Regions from separate parts of the Actinopolymorpha sp. B9G3 genome, predicted to be linked through region 1. Evidence: predicted binding sites of a transcription regulator. Region 1 holds the regulator's gene; each other region holds the start of a gene.
The links. The regulator LexA, encoded in region 1, represses DNA repair genes until DNA is damaged. The targets are predictions, from matches to a motif close to TCGAACANNTGTTCGA.
Positions count from the first base shown of each region.

Region 2: the regulator LexA is predicted to act here: its motif matches at 1,961-1,976, upstream of ABNF93_RS13045 (DUF5131 family protein).
Region 3: the regulator LexA is predicted to act here: its motif matches at 2,601-2,616, upstream of ABNF93_RS04665 (DUF222 domain-containing protein).

Region 1 covers NZ_JBEEAB010000002.1:570,354-575,857, reverse strand. The annotation lists gene ABNF93_RS05730 (vitamin B12-dependent ribonucleotide reductase) at 1-1,724, opposite strand, end outside; gene nrdR (transcriptional regulator NrdR) at 1,854-2,348, opposite strand; gene ABNF93_RS05720 (LysM peptidoglycan-binding domain-containing protein) at 2,695-3,243, opposite strand; gene lexA (transcriptional repressor LexA) at 3,610-4,347, shown strand; gene ABNF93_RS05710 (hypothetical protein) at 4,391-5,245, shown strand; gene ABNF93_RS05705 (ATP-dependent DNA helicase) at 5,246-5,504, opposite strand, start outside.
Region 2 covers NZ_JBEEAB010000006.1:119,690-125,193, forward strand. The annotation lists gene ABNF93_RS13040 (three-Cys-motif partner protein TcmP) at 112-1,176, shown strand; gene ABNF93_RS13045 (DUF5131 family protein) at 1,112-1,918, opposite strand; gene ABNF93_RS13050 (GNAT family N-acetyltransferase) at 2,047-2,574, opposite strand; gene ABNF93_RS13055 (GntR family transcriptional regulator) at 2,574-3,302, opposite strand; gene ABNF93_RS13060 (DUF6284 family protein) at 3,523-3,804, shown strand; gene ABNF93_RS13065 (hypothetical protein) at 3,804-4,163, shown strand; gene ABNF93_RS13070 (DUF2637 domain-containing protein) at 4,163-5,239, shown strand; gene ABNF93_RS13075 (cell division protein FtsK) at 5,239-5,504, shown strand, end outside.
Region 3 covers NZ_JBEEAB010000002.1:325,995-331,498, forward strand. The annotation lists gene ABNF93_RS04660 (adenylosuccinate synthetase) at 1-946, shown strand, start outside; gene ABNF93_RS04665 (DUF222 domain-containing protein) at 1,296-2,591, opposite strand; gene ABNF93_RS04670 (hypothetical protein) at 3,070-3,387, opposite strand; gene ABNF93_RS04675 (RNA polymerase sigma factor) at 3,387-4,061, opposite strand; gene ftsY (signal recognition particle-docking protein FtsY) at 4,239-5,441, shown strand.

The sequences.
Region 1 (5,504 bases):
AGCTTCTTGAACTTCACGAGCGCCAGGTCAGGCTCGACGCCGGTCGTGTCGCAGTCCATCGCCAGACCGATCGTGCCGGTCGGTGCGATCACGCTGGCCTGGGAGTTGCGGTAGCCGTTCTTCTGGCCGATCTTCAACGCGCCGTCCCAGGCCGCGCCTGCCGCCTTGAGAACCTCGCGGTCCATCGCCCCGATCGAGCGTACGGCGTCGTTGGCAGCGGCGTGCTTGCGCATGACCCGCTTGTGCGGCTCGGCGTTGCGTGCGTAGCCGTCGTACGGACCGACGATCCCCGCCAGCTCGGCGGACCGCTTGTAGGCGGTGCCCGTCATCAGCGAGGTGATCGCCGCCGCGAGCGCCCGGCCGCCTTCGGAGTCATAGCCGTGCCCGGTGGCCATCAGCAGGGCGCCGAGGTTGGCGTAGCCGATGCCGAGCTGGCGGTAGGCCCGCGTCGTGTCACCGATCGCCTGGGTGGGGAAGTCGGCGAAGCAGATCGAGATGTCCATCGCGGTGATGACGAGCTCGACCGCCTTGACGAAGGTGTCGGTCTCGAAGCGCCCGTCATCGGTCAGGAACTTCAGCAGGTTGAGCGAGGCGAGGTTGCACGAGGAGTTGTCCAGGTGAAGGTATTCCGAGCACGGGTTGGACGCCGTGATCCGACCGGTCTCGGGGCAGGTGTGCCAGTCGTTGATCGTGTCGTCGTACTGCAGGCCGGGGTCGGCACAACCCCATGCCGCGTCGGAGATCTTGCGGAAGAGCCCCCTGGCGTCGACCTTCTCCAGAACGTCCCCGGTGATCCGGGCCCGCAGGCCGAACGGCGCGCCGTCCTCGACCGCACGCATGAACTCGTCGGAGACCCGCACGGAGTTGTTGGCGTTCTGGTACTGCACCGAGTGGATGTCGGCTCCGCCGAGGTCCATGTCGAAGCCGGCGTCACGAAGCGCGCGGATCTTGTCCTCCTCGCGCGCCTTCGTCTCGATGAACTCCTCCACGTCGGGGTGGTCGACGTCGAGGATCACCATCTTCGCCGCGCGCCGGGTCGCCCCGCCGGACTTGATGGTCCCGGCCGAGGCGTCCGCACCGCGCATGAACGACACCGGCCCGGACGCCGTGCCGCCGGAGGAGAGCAGTTCGCGGCTGGCACGGATGCGGGAGAGGTTCACACCCGAGCCGGAGCCGCCCTTGAAGATCAGGCCCTCTTCCTTGTACCAGTTGAGGATCGAGTCCATCGAGTCGTCGACCGCCAGGATGAAGCAGGCGCTCACCTGCTGCGGCGACGGCGTGCCGACGTTGAACCAGACGGGGCTGTTGAAGCTGAAGTACTGGTGCAGCAGCATCCAGGTGAGCTCATGGTCGAAGATCTCGGCGTCTGCCGGAGTCGCGAAGTATCCGTGCTCCTCGCCTGCCTGTCGGTAGGTCTTGACCACCCGGTCGATGAGCTGTTTCAGGCTCTGTTCCCGCTGCGGGGTGTCGACGGCACCCCGAAAGTACTTCGTGGTGACGATCGTCGAGGCGTTCACCGACCAGAAGTCGGGAAACTCCACGCCCTTCTGGCTGAAGACGGTCTCGCCGGTCTTCCAGTTCTGCTGTACGACGTCACGGCGCTCCCAGGTCACCTCGTCGTAGGGGTGCGAACCGGGCTTCGTGAAGACCCTCGAGATCTTCAGCCCCTTATTCGTACGTCCCCTCGCCCCCCCGCGGGTTGAGCCGCTCACCGTCTCCGTCATGCTGCCTCTCCTTGGTTCCTTCTGGTGTGTTGGTGTTCCTGGTCCGGACGCTTCCCCTCGCCTGCCCAGGAACGGGTCTGTGGCGAGCCGTTCTCCACCTGGTCCCGTTCGGCCGTCGTGGCCCTGCTCCTAGGGGTGGGCGGATTCCCGCTCGGGTGTGGGTTCGGGAACCGTCTCGGCCCGCTCGGCGCGCAGAAGCGCGATCTCGGTCTCGAAGTCGGACAGGCTCCCGAAGCTCCGGTAGACACTTGCGAACCGCATGTAGGCGACCTCGTCGAGTTCCCGCAGCGGACCGAGGATCGCGAGCCCGACTTCGTGCGACGGAACTTCGGCCGAACCGCTAGCCCGGATCTCGTCCTCGACGCGCTGTGCGAGGAGCGCGAGGGCATCTTCGTCGACGGGCCGTCCCTTGCACGCCTTGCGCACACCGGCCGCGACCTTGTCCCGACTGAACGGCTCGGTCACTCCGCAGCGCTTCACCACGGCGAGGGTGACCTGTTCGACGGTCGTGAAGCGACGCTCGCACTCAGGGCACTGGCGACGGCGCCGGATCGCGGTGCCGTCGTCGGTCGTACGACTGTCGACGACGCGACTGTCGAGGTGTCGACAGAAAGGGCAGTGCATGACGCGCGCTCCTCGGGGTCCAGGCGGCGGTGATCAGATGATCGGGCCCTGCCGTCAAGATCTGCCCGACATGTCCTGGTTCGGGGCCCAGATCGCGCTTCTCCTGGGGATGAGACTGTGGATTCCCTGGGGAGAACCTGTGGGCTTCGAATCACAACCTGTGGACGACTTACAGCTCTGTAACTACCATATCTAGGGGTACCGTACGTCGGTCGCCAGACCCATGCAAGCTTCGACGCGCCGGCGACACTCCTCTCCCCGCGTCGCTGCAGGTCAGGTGGCGCAAGGCGGGACAGAACCCGCGATAGTCGGGCGTGTCGCCGGCCAGACCTTCGGGGCGGCGATGTCAGCCACCGGAACGAACTGGGACCACGAGTGACTGGCCCATCTCCAGGTCACCGGCACTCGTCAGGCCATTGAGCCGGGAGATCTCCTCGACCGTGGCCCGGATGTCGGCATCAGGATCCACTCGTGCGGCGATCTCCCACAGCGTCTGCCCTGGCGCCACCGTCACCGTCCTGGTCCGGACCGACTGACCACCGTCAGAGCCCGCGTCGGCGGCCGACGCGCCCTGCAACAGGACAACCGAGCCGAGGACGCCGAGCGCGAGGAAGACCAGCGTCATCACCAGAACGGCGACCCGGCCCCGCCGGGTCAGGGTGACCGGCGCCTGCACGGGCTCACCCGCCACCAGCCCTCGATGACACGCCCGCACCAACCGCGGCCGTGGACCGCGCCGGGCTCGCGCCGGAGTGCGCTCGGCGGCGGCCCTGCGGGGGACCGCCTCGAGCCGTCCACTGCCCGACAGTGCCTCCGGGAGGTGGGGCGCGCCCGCCCGAGAGGTCCGCCGGGAACGGAACTCGTCGATGTGCACGACTGGCGCACTGCTGCTCATGTGCCGACCTCCTACGGCGAGGGAACGAACCTCGACCTTGCTCGACGTCGAACGACTGTTCGATCGAACGTCTGGACGATTTTCTACACCACCCCACCGACAGCCCGCCAGACCGCAGGGTCGAAAATAGGTTCGAGGCCACAGGTTCTCCCATAAGAGAGGACCAGCCCCGCCCACGTCGGCCAGGCAGACCCCCCATCGGCCGGGTGGGCGCGACCGGCGTCCTGCACGGTCCGCGACACGCTCGCGACACGCCGTCGAACAGATGTTTGAAAGTGGATGGCGGAGGCCCTACGCTCCTCGATGTGGGCACCCGGCGGGAACCCGGGAGCCCTTCCTGGAAACCCTCGGAAGGAGAACACCGCTATGCCCAAGCGGAAGAAGTCCGATCGCGACTCCTCCACCGCGGCCGTGCGCGAACTGCCCGACGGGCCGCCGGACGCCACCGGCCTCACGCCCAGGCAGCGCCGAATCCTGGAAGTCATCCGCGAGTCGGTCGAAAACCGGGGATATCCACCTGCCATGCGCGAGATCGGCGAGCTCGTCGGTCTGACCTCGTCCTCATCGGTCGCCCACCAGCTCCGCGTCCTCGAGACCAAGGGGTTCATCCGGCGCGACCCCAACCGACCCCGCGCGCTCGAGGTCTTGTTCCCCGACACGCACCGCCGGGCCGTCTCGAGTGCCCGGATGACGACGTACGACGAGACCGACAGCGGTGACGCTCATCCCACGCCGGCGTTCGTGCCCGTGGTAGGCCGGATCGCCGCCGGTGGACCGATCCTCGCCGAGCAGGCTGTCGAGGAGATCATGCCGCTCCCCCGTCAGCTGGTGGGCGAAGGTGAGCTGTTCCTGCTCAAGGTCAAGGGAGACTCGATGGTCGAGGCGGCCATCTGCGACGGCGACTGGGTGGTGGTTCGCCAGCAACCCACGGCCGAGCTGGGCGAGATCGTGTCGGCGATGATCGACGGTGAGGCCACCGTCAAGACCTACAGCCGGCGCGGCAAGCAGGTCTGGCTGCTGCCGCACAACCCGGCCTATGAGCCGATTCCTGGAGACGACGCCGTGATCCTCGGTAAGGTCGTCGCGGTCCTGCGGCGCGTCTGACCTGTCAGGGTGCCGCGCACACCACCTGACGACCGGGAGCAGCATGACAAACTCCACGACGGGGACCGACGCGACGTCAGGAGCTGACCGCGCGCGGTCCGCTGTCCCGCACGATCCACCGCCGGCGAAGGAGCCGTTGGCCCCGAACGACGGCAAGAGTCTGGTCGTGGAGGTCGAAGGGATGCGATGGGCACGCATCCCCCTCCAGACTGAACTCTTCGCCCGCGGCGACGACGTGCCGACCCGCGTGACGGCCTACGTCCGCGATGCCGCGCGCCATGTCGCGGAGAGTCCCCACTTCAGCGGGGTCTTCGAGGGACCGTGGTACGTCGTGGTGAGCGAGAAGATCGTGGCGATCTCGCAGGGACGGTCCTACTTCACCTGGGAGATCGACCCGGGACCCGCGGCCAGGGTCCTCTCCCGGCTGGTCCAGCGCACGCCGCACGGCATCGGACTCGGCAGCCCTTGGACGATGCAGCTGGCGATCAACGAGGCGGGCCTTCCCAGGATCCTGGCAGCGGCAGCAGCCAGTGTCGTCGGCAAGGCCGTCCGCCAGCGCGGATGGTTCTACGTCGTGGCCGGGCACCGGGTCAACGCGATCGACGGCCCGACGTCCTATTCGGCGTTCCCGTCCAATGTCTCGGCGAAGCTTCCGCCCAAGGACCCTGGCAAGGTGGCCACGGCCATCACCGACGCCGTGACTGCCCAGCTCCCCGAGGACATCGCCGGGACGCTGGCGGGCACCGTCGTCATCGACTCCAACGACCTCGGCCGTGACGTATTGGGACACGACACCGATCGCCGCCCCGGCTTCTTCTGCGAACTGTTCCGGGACAACCCGTTCGGTCAGGGCCGCCAACAGACCCCGATCGCGATCTGCGTACGCATGCCGGACTGATCAGGCGTCGCGGGCGGCGCGCAAACGCTGCAGCGCTCCGACGGCGACGTCGCGGTCGGGCGTGAACCACATCGGTGGCAGTGACGCCCGCAGGAAGCCGCCGTAGCGGGCCGTGACCAGCCGGGGATCGAGCACGGCGACCACCCCGCGGTCGGACGAACGCCGGATCAGCCGGCCGACGCCTTGGGCGAGCAGCAGTGCGGCATGGGTCGCCGCCACCGCCATGAAGCCGTTGCCGCCGGCCTCGTCGACGGCGCGC
Region 2 (5,504 bases), on a different contig from region 1:
AGGTGTGCGCCAGGGCCTGCAACGGAGCGGAGTCTTCGCGACGCTATACGTAAGGCTGGCGCACTAGAGAGGCTTGGGGGATCTACCGTGCCTGATACGACCGTTTGGCCGATGTATCCGCACACCCGAGCCAAGCATGACCTCCTCGTGAGATATCTGGGCGGCTGGTTCCCGGTATTGAGCAAGTACCGAGGGCGGATTCTCTTCTTCGATGGGTTCGCTGGGCCAGACATCTATGAAAATGGCGATCCGGGATCTCCGACCAAGGCGCTAAACACACTCCTAGAACATCGATTCAAGATGAGTGATTGCGAGTTTGTATTCGTATTCAACGAGCAGGATCCGGACAGGTTTGAATCTCTGAGAGAGCGGCACAAGGCCCTCACAGACTCCGTTGGAGAATTGCCGAAGAACGTGACCGTTCACTTTCTTAATGAGAACTTTGTTGACGTGGCAGAAGGCATACTGGAACAGTTGGAGAGAAACGGAAAACAGCTCGCACCAACCTTCGCCTTCCTCGACCCGTTTGGTTACAAGGACATTCCAATAAAACTGATTCAGCGATTCCTTGCTTTTGAACGGTGCGAGTTGTTTATCTACTTCGACTTCAATAGCACCATGCGATTCGCAACCGCAGGGAACGTAGACAAGCGGTTCGAGGAGTTGTTCGGAACTGACGAATTTAAGAATGCCCCACCCTCAGGTGATCCTCAGCGGGGCCCCTTCCTCCGGGACCTCTATGAGCGCCAACTCAAAGAAGTTTGCCAATTCCCGTACGTGCAAAGTTTTGAAATGGTGCGCCCCGACAACAAGGTTGGCCACTACCTTTACTTCTGCACCCGTAACATAAAGGGACTCGAAGTTATGAAGGAGGCGATGTGGAAGGTGGCACCTGGCGGCGACTTTAGGTTCTCCGACGTCCTTGCGGGTCAACCGATCCTCTTTGAGGAGAACCCCGACACATCTCCCCTTCAAGCGAATCTCTTGTCCCATTTTGCCGGGCGGCTAGTGAACATCAAAGAGGTGCAGGACTACACGCTGGTCTACACTCCGTTTGCGCTCTCACACCTCAAGGCACGGACACTCGCCCCTATGCAGCGCGAGGGCATGATCAGCTCGCCGAACCAGCAGAAAAAGAACACCTTTCCTGACGGGACGTTGATCCAGTTTCGTTAACAACAACTCGGGGCGGCATCTCATCCCATGTCCTGCCCTCAAGTAGCCTTCCGCCCGACTTGGCAGTTCGGCCACCCCATTGCTTGAAGAAGAAGGGAACGCCTGCACTCTGGCATCCATCTCGGATCTCCACTACCCAATGCGGTCGCATCGGTCGGCACCCGACTCCAGATTCGCCACCGACGATAATCCAATCGATTGCAGCGAGATCAAGGTTAGGTAACGGACCTAGTAGCGGTTCGCATGAAAGAAACTTGACAGCTGCAGGTAGCTGACTTAGGTCTTTCGCACGGTGAACCACACTCATGTCCTCGACGGAGCAGCCAACCCACAGATTCCTTGGCCAATCCAGCTTCCCTGCCAGCCGAAGGGCACGCCTTGGGCGCTTAGTCAACACTTGGTACGTGTGCCTTGGCGTATCTTCCATGACTTGAAAGACGTCCCTGATAAAACCCAACGGCACCTTGGCATGGAAGAGGTCGCTCATCGAGTTAACGAAGACGACGCGAGGAGATCGCCATCGCTTAGGTTGGTCTAGGGCCTGAGGATGAAGTGCAACGCCGAACCCAGGTCCGGACGTAGAAGGATTGCCGTCGCTCTGGTACTTCTGCGCACCCATCGACTTCAGGCGACTGGCAAGGGTTAGCGCGTAGCAGTTGTCACAGCCTCTTGAAATTCGATCGCATCCTGTAACAGGATTCCAGGTTGCTTCGGTCCATTCGATCTTGCTGTTTATTGACATCGCCTGCGTCCCCCTATGCCGCCTCGGGCCTGCCACCCACGATCGATCATCTGTTCGATCGTGTCAATGCGACACGCTACTCAAGGGCCTTCTTGGCCGGCCGGCCATGCCGGCTAGGGTTCCCCGACTCATCTAGCCCCACCGCGAGGCGAGTAGCCGGTTCGCAGTGCCCTCTGGAAAAGGGCGCCACTCATACGGCCGGGGATGTCGACGGTTCGTACGTGCTCGAAGCCGTGGGCTTCGTAGTAGGCGTGGAGCCGAGTGTTGGTCGTCCAGCAGTTGAGCCGAATCCAGCGGTCGCCACGCTCACGCCCCTGCTCGCCGACAGCATCTAGCAGGGCAGCCCCGTAGCCCTTCCCGTGCTGGTGCTCCGCGACCAGGAGGCGGCTGATGTAGGTCTGTGGCTCCTTGACTTCTTGTGGCGTCCAGAGTTCGGCGTCGGCCTCGATCAGGGCCACGATCGCGACGATCTGGCCGTCCACGCACCAGCCGACGAAGGCGCCGGTGTCGATCTGGTGGTCGATGCTTCGGCGTACGGCTTCTGGGTTGACCCCGCGCCGGTACTGATCCGTGCCCTTGTCCGCGAGCCAGCCTTCTGCGTGACTCCGTATCCGGTGGACGAGCTCGCGGTGTGTCTGGTCGAGCTTGACCAGCATCACGCCTCCAGGTTGTACGAGACCTGAACCTGGTCGGCGGCCATCCGCGTTACCAGGTAGCGCACGGGCCGGTCTTCGGCGTCGAAGCCCGTTCGGGTGTGCACGAGCAGCGGCGTTCCCAGTGCCATGCGGAGCTGTTGCGACTCCTCCGCGGTGGGCATCCGCGAAGTGATGGTGTCGTACCAGCGAGCCTGCTTGTGGCCGGTGGCGGCGAGCAGGCCACCTTGCACGCCGACGTCGCGTGGGTCCCAGAACAGCTCGTTGTCGTCGGTGACAAAGGGCGGGAAGTAGGACTCGCTCAGCTGGTGAGGTATCCCGTCGACGCTTCGGACTCGATACCGCGCCTGGATCGGGGTCCCCTCCGGGATCTGGAGAACTTTGGCTACGTCGGCGGGGGCCTCGATGGTGGTGATCCGCATCTCGTTCTTCGGCTCGCCGCCCTGGGCCCTGATTGTGTTCGCCCAGGCGTCGCCGTCGTTGGAGTGTGCGCGCTCCCACTCGCTCATGGGCCACTCCCAGCGGCGACCATCCCGCACGGTCCGCCGGTTGCCCTGACTGCTGGTGATCAGGCCCTCGTACTCCAGGGTCGCGAGAGCTTGCCTGATGGTTCCGCGACCGACTTCGTACTTCTCCACCAGCTGCGCCTCACTGGGGAGCGTCGAGCCCGGTGGACCCAGCGACTCCCGTATGAGCCTGGCGATTCGCTCGTGTTTGTGCTCAGTGGGCATTTTTCCTCTCTTTCGTACTTGACAAGCTTATCCACCTTGTTCGAACATGTCACCTATCCGGCTTGTTCGAACAAGCCGAATGAGATGGACAGTCGAAGAACGCTACCGGAGAGGCAGGGCCGTGCGAACGACCGGAGGAGACAGGAGGGGCCCCGCAGGTGCTGGCACACCCACGGGGCCCGGGATGAAACCGCGTACCAGACGAGAGGAACAACGGTTCATGTCCATCATCTCTCGCCGACCTTCGGGTTGGTACGAACGCGATGCAGGTGGCTCGGCTGAGGACCTGGAGCCGACCCCAGCCGAGCTGGCCGCGATCGAGGCCGAGTGGCCGCTGATCGAGGCTGAGCTGGCGCTGCTGGATGCCGAGATCGCTGCTCTGTCGGCCGCGGGCGGTCCGTCGCCGCTGGACTGGCGCCGGGTCGGTCGGGCCGAGGCCCACGTCACTCGTGTCGCAGCGAGGCTGGCGGCCGACGCCGCTGCCCGAAAGGGGGCAGCGTGATGGCACGCATCTGTCGCAAGCACTGTCCGGTGCCGAGCGGAGTGCCGTGGGGCTTGCTCCTTGCTGCCGCCGGCGTGTGGGGCACCGCCCAGGTCCTGATCGCGGCCGGCAAAACAGCCCTGATCGTCATTCTCGGCACCGCGCTGGCGGCGGTCGGCACGACAGTGACCGTCGCGATCTGTGGCGCGATCCGCAACCTCGGCACAGCCGCAACGGCGGCCGCGTCGGTTGCCGACGTGGTGCCTGAGCAGACGCCAGCGCATGAGCCGACGCCCGAGGCGCCAGCCAGCAACTCACCGTGTGAGCCGCCGTCGGAGCGACCGCAGCTCCGACTGGTACGTGACGAGGAGGCTGCCTGATGACCGTCTACGAACAGCAGCTGCCAGGCCAGCAGCGCAATGGGCAGGTGTCCGGTCTGACGGCGCCGTCGTCGTCCCTCCAGAACAACCAGGACGGCGGGAGCGGAGGCAGCGTACGAATCGATCCGCGGAGCCGGGCCCTGACGGCCCGCGAGGTTACGGCGGTCAAGGGCGTAGCGACCGCCACGCTACTGCTCGGCGTGATCGGGTTGGTGAACTCGTTCCACGCCGTTGCCGAGGCCGCGCAGGCCTCGTTCGGCGGCCTGGCGTGGACGGTGCCGCTGGCGGTCGACGTCGGCATCCTCGTGTTCTCCGCGCTGGACCTGGTGCTGGCGCGGCTGGACATGCGGGTCGCATGGCTACGGCTCCTGCCGTGGTCCCTGGTGGCGGTCACGATCTACCTGAACGTGGCGGACGAACGTACGTGGTTCGGCCGGATCGCCCATGCGGTCCTGCCCGCCCTGTGGGTGGTCGCGGTCGAGGTCGGCACGCACGCGGTACGGGTCCGTGCCGGACTCGGGTCTGTACGTCGGATGGACAGCATCCGTACGTCGCGCTGGCTGCTCGCACCGGTGTCGACGGTGGGCCTCTGGCGCCGGATGGTGCTGTGGGAGATCCGCTCCTACCCGGACGCCCTTGCGCGCGAGCGAGACCGGCTGCTCGCGCTCACCAGGTTGCAGGACGCGTACGGCCGGATCGGCTGGCGGTGGAAGGCACCCCGCCGGGAACGGGCCCTGTACCGGCTCGGCGAACACACTCCCACCGGCAACGAGCCCGCGACTACTCCACAGCGCCAGGCCGCAAACCGGATGGGCGACGCACCAGCTGCCCTGACGAAGACGAGCAAGTCGACGCGCAAGCCCGCAGGTCGGAAACCGGCGGTGCGCAAGCTCCTGGCCGACTACGTGACTGAGGCCCGCTCCGCTTGGACACCGGACACCGAGGTCACTCCGGCATGGGTCCGCAGCGTGACCGACTGCGCTCGCGGCACCAGCAAGGCCGTAGCCGACGCGCTTCGCGCCGAGCTGTCGACGCCAACTCCAGCCCGTTCGGAGAACGCGAAGGAGATCGGCTGATGAACACCAACGGCGAACACGGCACGAACGACGACTCTGGAGGGTTCGTGAACACCCCACACTCCGACAGCACGAACGGGCCTGAGGACCAGGCCGCGAACGGCGCCCACAACAGCGACGTGAACGGCTCGGATGCCACCGGCAACGTGGTGCCGTTCCGGCCAAACATCCCCCGGCAGGGCCGAAACAAGGGCGCGGACGTGAACGGTCCGGACCCATCCGGTTCGGACTCGGGAGATACGTCGGCGACATCGGCGGTGTCGTA
Region 3 (5,504 bases), 240 kb from region 1:
GCGCGACAACGTGCCGTTGACGGTACGTGCGGGGGTGGGAACGAACGCGGGCGCGAGCGTGACCCTCGACGACGGGACCCTGGTCAAGGCCAGGCAGCTGCCGACCGGATGGCTCAACCCGTCGACCACGGTGGCCGTGGGGTCGGGCGTCCTCGTCGACCCGGAGGTCTTCCTCGCCGAGGTTTCGCGGTTCGACCTGGCCGGGCGGGCGCTGGTCGACGGGCGCTGTGCCCTCATCACCCCCGACCACATCGCCGCCGAGCGCAAGGACGCCCATCTCGCCGGCGTGGTCGGCTCCACGTGTACGGGCAACGGTGCTGCACGAGCAGACTTCATCCTGCGCCGAGCGCGGCAGGCGCGGGAGCTCCCGGACCTGGCGCCCTATGTGACCGATGTCGCCAAGGCCGTCAACGCGGCGGCGCGGGACGGTGACGTGCTCGTCGAGGGTTCTCAGGGAACCCTGCTGTCATTGGCGTTCAGCTCGGAGTATCCGTACACGACCTCCGACAACTGCACCGCCGCGGCTGCGATGGATGACGTCGGACTCAACTGGCAGCTCGTCTCGGACGTGGTGATGGTGGTCAAGGCACTGCCGACACGAGCGGGTGAAGGCCCGTTGCCGTTCGAGCTGTGCGAGCAGGAGATTCTGCGTCGCGGTGTGGCGGAGTACGGCGTCGTGACGGGGCGTCCGCGACGCAAGGCTGCGCGCCTCGACTGGGGTCTGTTGGAGTACGCCACGATGCTGAACGGGCCGACCAAGATCGCCCTGACGTTCTGCGACCACGCTGATCCGCACATGCGCGGCGCCCGCTCGGCAGCCGACGTCACGGCACCCGTGCGGGCGTTGATCGATCGGGTGGAGGACGTGACCGGTGCTCCGGTGACGCTCCTCGACACGGGACCGCGACTGTCCGACATGATCGATCTCGCGAGTGGTGTGACCTGACCTGATCAGGCGTGGCGCACGACGGGTCTGCGCCCCATCGGGAACATCGCGCGGGGGCGGGGCGGCGCCGTCGAAGCTTGCCGGTCGGCGCTGGGTTGCCTGCCGGCTCAGTGTTCGTCGGCGCTGGGTGGCGGTTCGGGGTCGACGGTGTAGGTGTGGCCGAGGGGGCTTTGGGTGGTGAGGTGGCCGGGTCGGTTGTGGGTCCACCACCAGCCGGCTTCGTGTTTGGCGCGGTGGTGTCGTCGGCAGAGTGGGGCCATGTTGCACAGGCAGCTGGGTCCGTCGAGTCGGTGTTCGATGGTGTGGTCGAGGTCGCAGGCGACGGCGGGACGGCTGCAGCCGGGTTGGGCTACAGGTGCGGTGGGTGGCTTGGATGAGGCGGCGTTGGGTGGTGGTGGGTTTGTAGCGGCGGCTGGAAGCTTGGTGGTAGACGACCTTGTCGTTGATGGTGACGGTGCGGCAGTATTCGAACCCGCCTGCTGCGGCGTTCTTGATGTCGTCGATCACGGCGGTGGTGATGGCGCCGAGGGCCGGCGAGTTCGCCTGCCTTTTCGCCGAGGCGGAGCCAGGTTTCGAGGTCGGCGATGAGTTCGACCTTGGCCACCAGGTGCTCGTCGCCTGTCTCGACACACTTTCCGCCATCACCGGGGTCATCCAGGTCAATCCCGGTGTCGAGACCTGACCATGCCTTGCCGGCGGTGACGTCTGCGCGGCCGTCGAGGTCGATGTCCGCACCCGCGGCAGGTCTCTGCGAGGCTGCGTCATCGGAGGGTCCTGCGTGATCAGGGGGTTCTGCGTGATCAGAGGGTTCTGCGGTTCCGTTGGGGGCAGTCGTCTCGGCACCGGAAGCAGATCCGTCGGTGGATCCGGGCGTAGCGGGGTTGGGGTGGCGGCCGCGGAGGAGGTCGAGGAACACGTCGGCCTCGATCTGGGCCAACGTCCTGCCATCACCCTCGCCCTTGATGCGTCTGGCGAGGGTCTTGACGAACACCCTGGCCGCCGCGGTGCCCGCCATCGGCAGGTCCTGTCCCGTGATGCTGCCGGTGCCGTCCACTCCCGCACCGAACCGGATCCGTCTGCCCTGCTGCGCCTCCCGCCGTCGCTGCTCGGCGCCGTCCGGGTCGAGCTCGAGCACTTTCCGCCGGAGCCGCCGCACCAACTGCGCCCGAGTCAAACCCATCCCGACCGCAGCGTCAGCAGCAAGGATGAACTCCTCCGCCACCCGCGCCAGTTCCGGTGACAGACAGCAGGTCTCCTCGGCGATCGCCCGCGCCTTGCCCAGATTGATGGTCCCCTCCGCGAGTGCGGCACGGGTGCCCGGCAACCGCTCGGTCAACTCGAACGCGAACGACAACTCCCGATCAGCCGACCCCGGCGACAAACCCAGCGCCGCACCCACCTCAGCTGAGGCGAACTCCGAGAACGACGCGTTCACCTCAGGCGGTGAATCCGGTGTGCACGCAGGCGAACGCGCCACGAACGCCATCGCCTCATACAGCTGCGCGTTCGACCACGACACCTGCCGCTCCCAGGCGGCCATCACCACCACACGCGCATGACCATTGATCGCCGCCATGTCGATCCCCGCCAACACAGCGGCAAGCTCAGGACCCGGCGCGGCCGACGCCAGCACCGAGAAGTCCACACCCCGTGGTCGAACATATCAGCGATTCTACCGAATCGTGACCACAAGATCAACTGTCTGCCGAGACGCGATCACAGCCGGAACTCCTCGATGCACAAGGGGATCTGCCCGCTCGCGCGGCGGGGCGATCGTGGTAGCGGGCCCCATGTGTCCGCTCGAGGTGGGTGGATCGGCAAAGGTGCTGAGCGCCCGGCCGCTCGAGGTGGGTGGATCGGCAAAGGTGCTGAGCGCTCAGCCGCTCGAGGTGGGCGGATCCGCAAGGTGCTGGACGCCCAGCCCACTCGCGGATCCGCCTCCCCCCTTGCCGGGTGGCCACGATCGACCTGCGGCAGGACCCACCCCCTGGCCCCGACCCGGGATCGCACCACCCACGAGGCAGGTCGGTGCCGGCGTCATCCGGTTACACCGCCGCCCTTGTTCAGAGGCCGCCGTGGTACGCCTCCAGCCGCCCGACAGAACCTCGCGTAACCAAAAGGGGTTACTGCGCGACAATGTTGGTATCGACGCCGACGCTGCCGCCCGCCTCGTCCAGAAGCTTCGCGAATTCACGCGTACGCAGCTGGATGGGGAGGAGCGTGCCCTGCTGGCGATCCTTCTCGCGCCAGGTGTCGCACAGGCGTACGCAGAAGAAGATCTCGGTGAGGACATTCCGGCAACCCACTGGGATCCGCAGCGGCTGCCCGAGAGCCTCACTCAGGCATTGCGACGCTCGGACCTGCGAGTCACCGGTCTCTGCGGCGATCCTGGTATCAGCGAGAATGCGGGCGAACCACGAGATCGCCACGAACCTCGCCATCAACCGTAGATCGCCCGGCGCGCCGTTTCCTCGCACAACGGACAGCGTTCGGCATGTCGCGCGCCCGCGGTGGTGCCACCTTCGTTGACGATCGGCCCGAGTTCAGGGCACCGGATGCCGGCGCCCGCGGCCAGCAGGCGTAGGACCAACGCGGCCCGCAACCGGCGCCGGGCGCGATGCAGGACCACCTTGGCCGCGCCGTGTTTGACCCGCAGGGCAGCGGCGACGTCGGCAACCTCGAATCCGAGGGTCACCAGGCTCAGGGCGAGGGCGTCCCGTTGGGAGAGTCCGATGACGAGCCCGTTGACCAACGCCGCCATGTCCCGTAGGGCTGCGAGCTCGGCCGGGTCAGTTGTGTCGGACGTGACGACATCATCGTCGTTGAGTTCCTCGAGCCCGACGCGGTTCTGGTGTCTGCGGATGTCGACCGCGGTGTGTCGGGCAATTGCCAACAGCCACGGCCGGAATCGTTCGGGGTCGCGGAGTTTGTCCAACGAGGCAAGGGCGCGCGCGAATGTCTCCTGCACGGCGTCCGCGATCCGCTCCGGATCGCGGAGCTGGTCGCGGACGGCGAGGTGCACGGCACGGACGTTCTCGCGGTACAGGGGGGTGAACGCCTCCCGGTCGCCTGACCGAACCGCCTCGACAAGCGAGGCGACATCGGTGTCGGTCACGGCGCCTCCCCCCTGGCCCGATCGCGTCGCACCCTTATGGAACCCCAAGCCGGCGGCGAGCCGTGTGGACATGGGACAAAGTTCTGCGACTGATATCAGCTCGGGCCGTGAGACTGTGGGCCCCCGACTGTGGGCGGTGCCTGCGGGCAGGCGTGCGGTCTGGGAGTATGAACGACCGTGGAGTACGTCGTCGTCGCCATCGTCGTTGTCATCGTTCTCGCTGGTGTGATCGTCGGCCTGTTGGCCCGCGGTCGCCGCCGCAAGGGCGCCGCCACCCGGCCACCGGAGCAGCAGGGCCCCCCGCCGCGGGGTGGGCACGGTGTCGGCCTCGCGGACGAACGCGAGGACTCCCACCCACCCGCCGCCACGGACCGGCCGCACCCCCCGCAGGGCGGTGCCGTCAGCGCAGATGAGCTCGCGCTCGAGGAGCCCGTCGCGCCGGTCGTCGAACGCCCCGCCCCGGTGCAGGGCCGGCTGGTCCGGCTCCGGTCGCGACTCGCCCAGTCGCAGTCGACGCTCGGCCAGGGACTGCTCGCCCTGCTCTCGCGGGACCGCATCGACGACGCCACCTGGGAGGAGATCGAGGACACCCTGCTCGCCGCCGACGTCGGCGTCGGTCCCACCCAGGAGCTGGTCGAGCACCTCCGCACCCGCGTCCGGGTCGAGGGCGTTGCGAGCCCGCAGGAGGCCAAGGCGATCCTGCGCGCGGAGCTGGTCGCGCTGGTGGGCGCTGACCTCGACCGTTCCCTTCATGTCGTACGCACCGAAGCGATGCCGGCGGTCGTTCTCGTCGTCGGCGTCAACGGAACCGGCAAGACGACCACTGTGGGCAAGTTGGCGCGGGTGTTCGTCGCCGAGGACAAGGACGTCATCCTCGGTGCGGCCGACACGTTCCGCGCGGCGGCGGTCGACCAGCTGGCCACGTGGGGCGACCGGGTGGGCGTACCCACCGTGCGGGGATCCGAGGGCGGTGACCCCGCCAGCGTGGCGTTCGAGGCGGTGAAGGCCGGAATCGAGCAGGAGGTCGACGTGGTGATCGTCGACACCGCCGGCCGCCTGCACACCAAAACCGGATTGATGGACGAACTCGGCAAGATCAAGCGGGTGGTCGAGAAGCAGACTCCGGTCTCGGAGGTGTTGCTCGTCATCGACGCGACGACCGGCCAGAACGGTCTGACACAGGCGCGGGTCTTCGCCGAGGTCGTGGACGTCACCGGGATCGTCCTCACCAAGCTCGACACCACGGCCAAGGGCGGAATCATCGTTGCTGTGCAACGCGAGCTCGGCGTACCCGTCAAGCTGGTGACGTTGGGCGAAGGTGCCGACGACCTGGCCCCGTTCGAACCGGAAGCCTTCGTCGACGCGCTGCTCGGCGACTGAAGCCAGACCGAGCCCGAGACCGAGCCCGAGACTGAACGCGAGACTGGGAGCGAGGAGAAGACC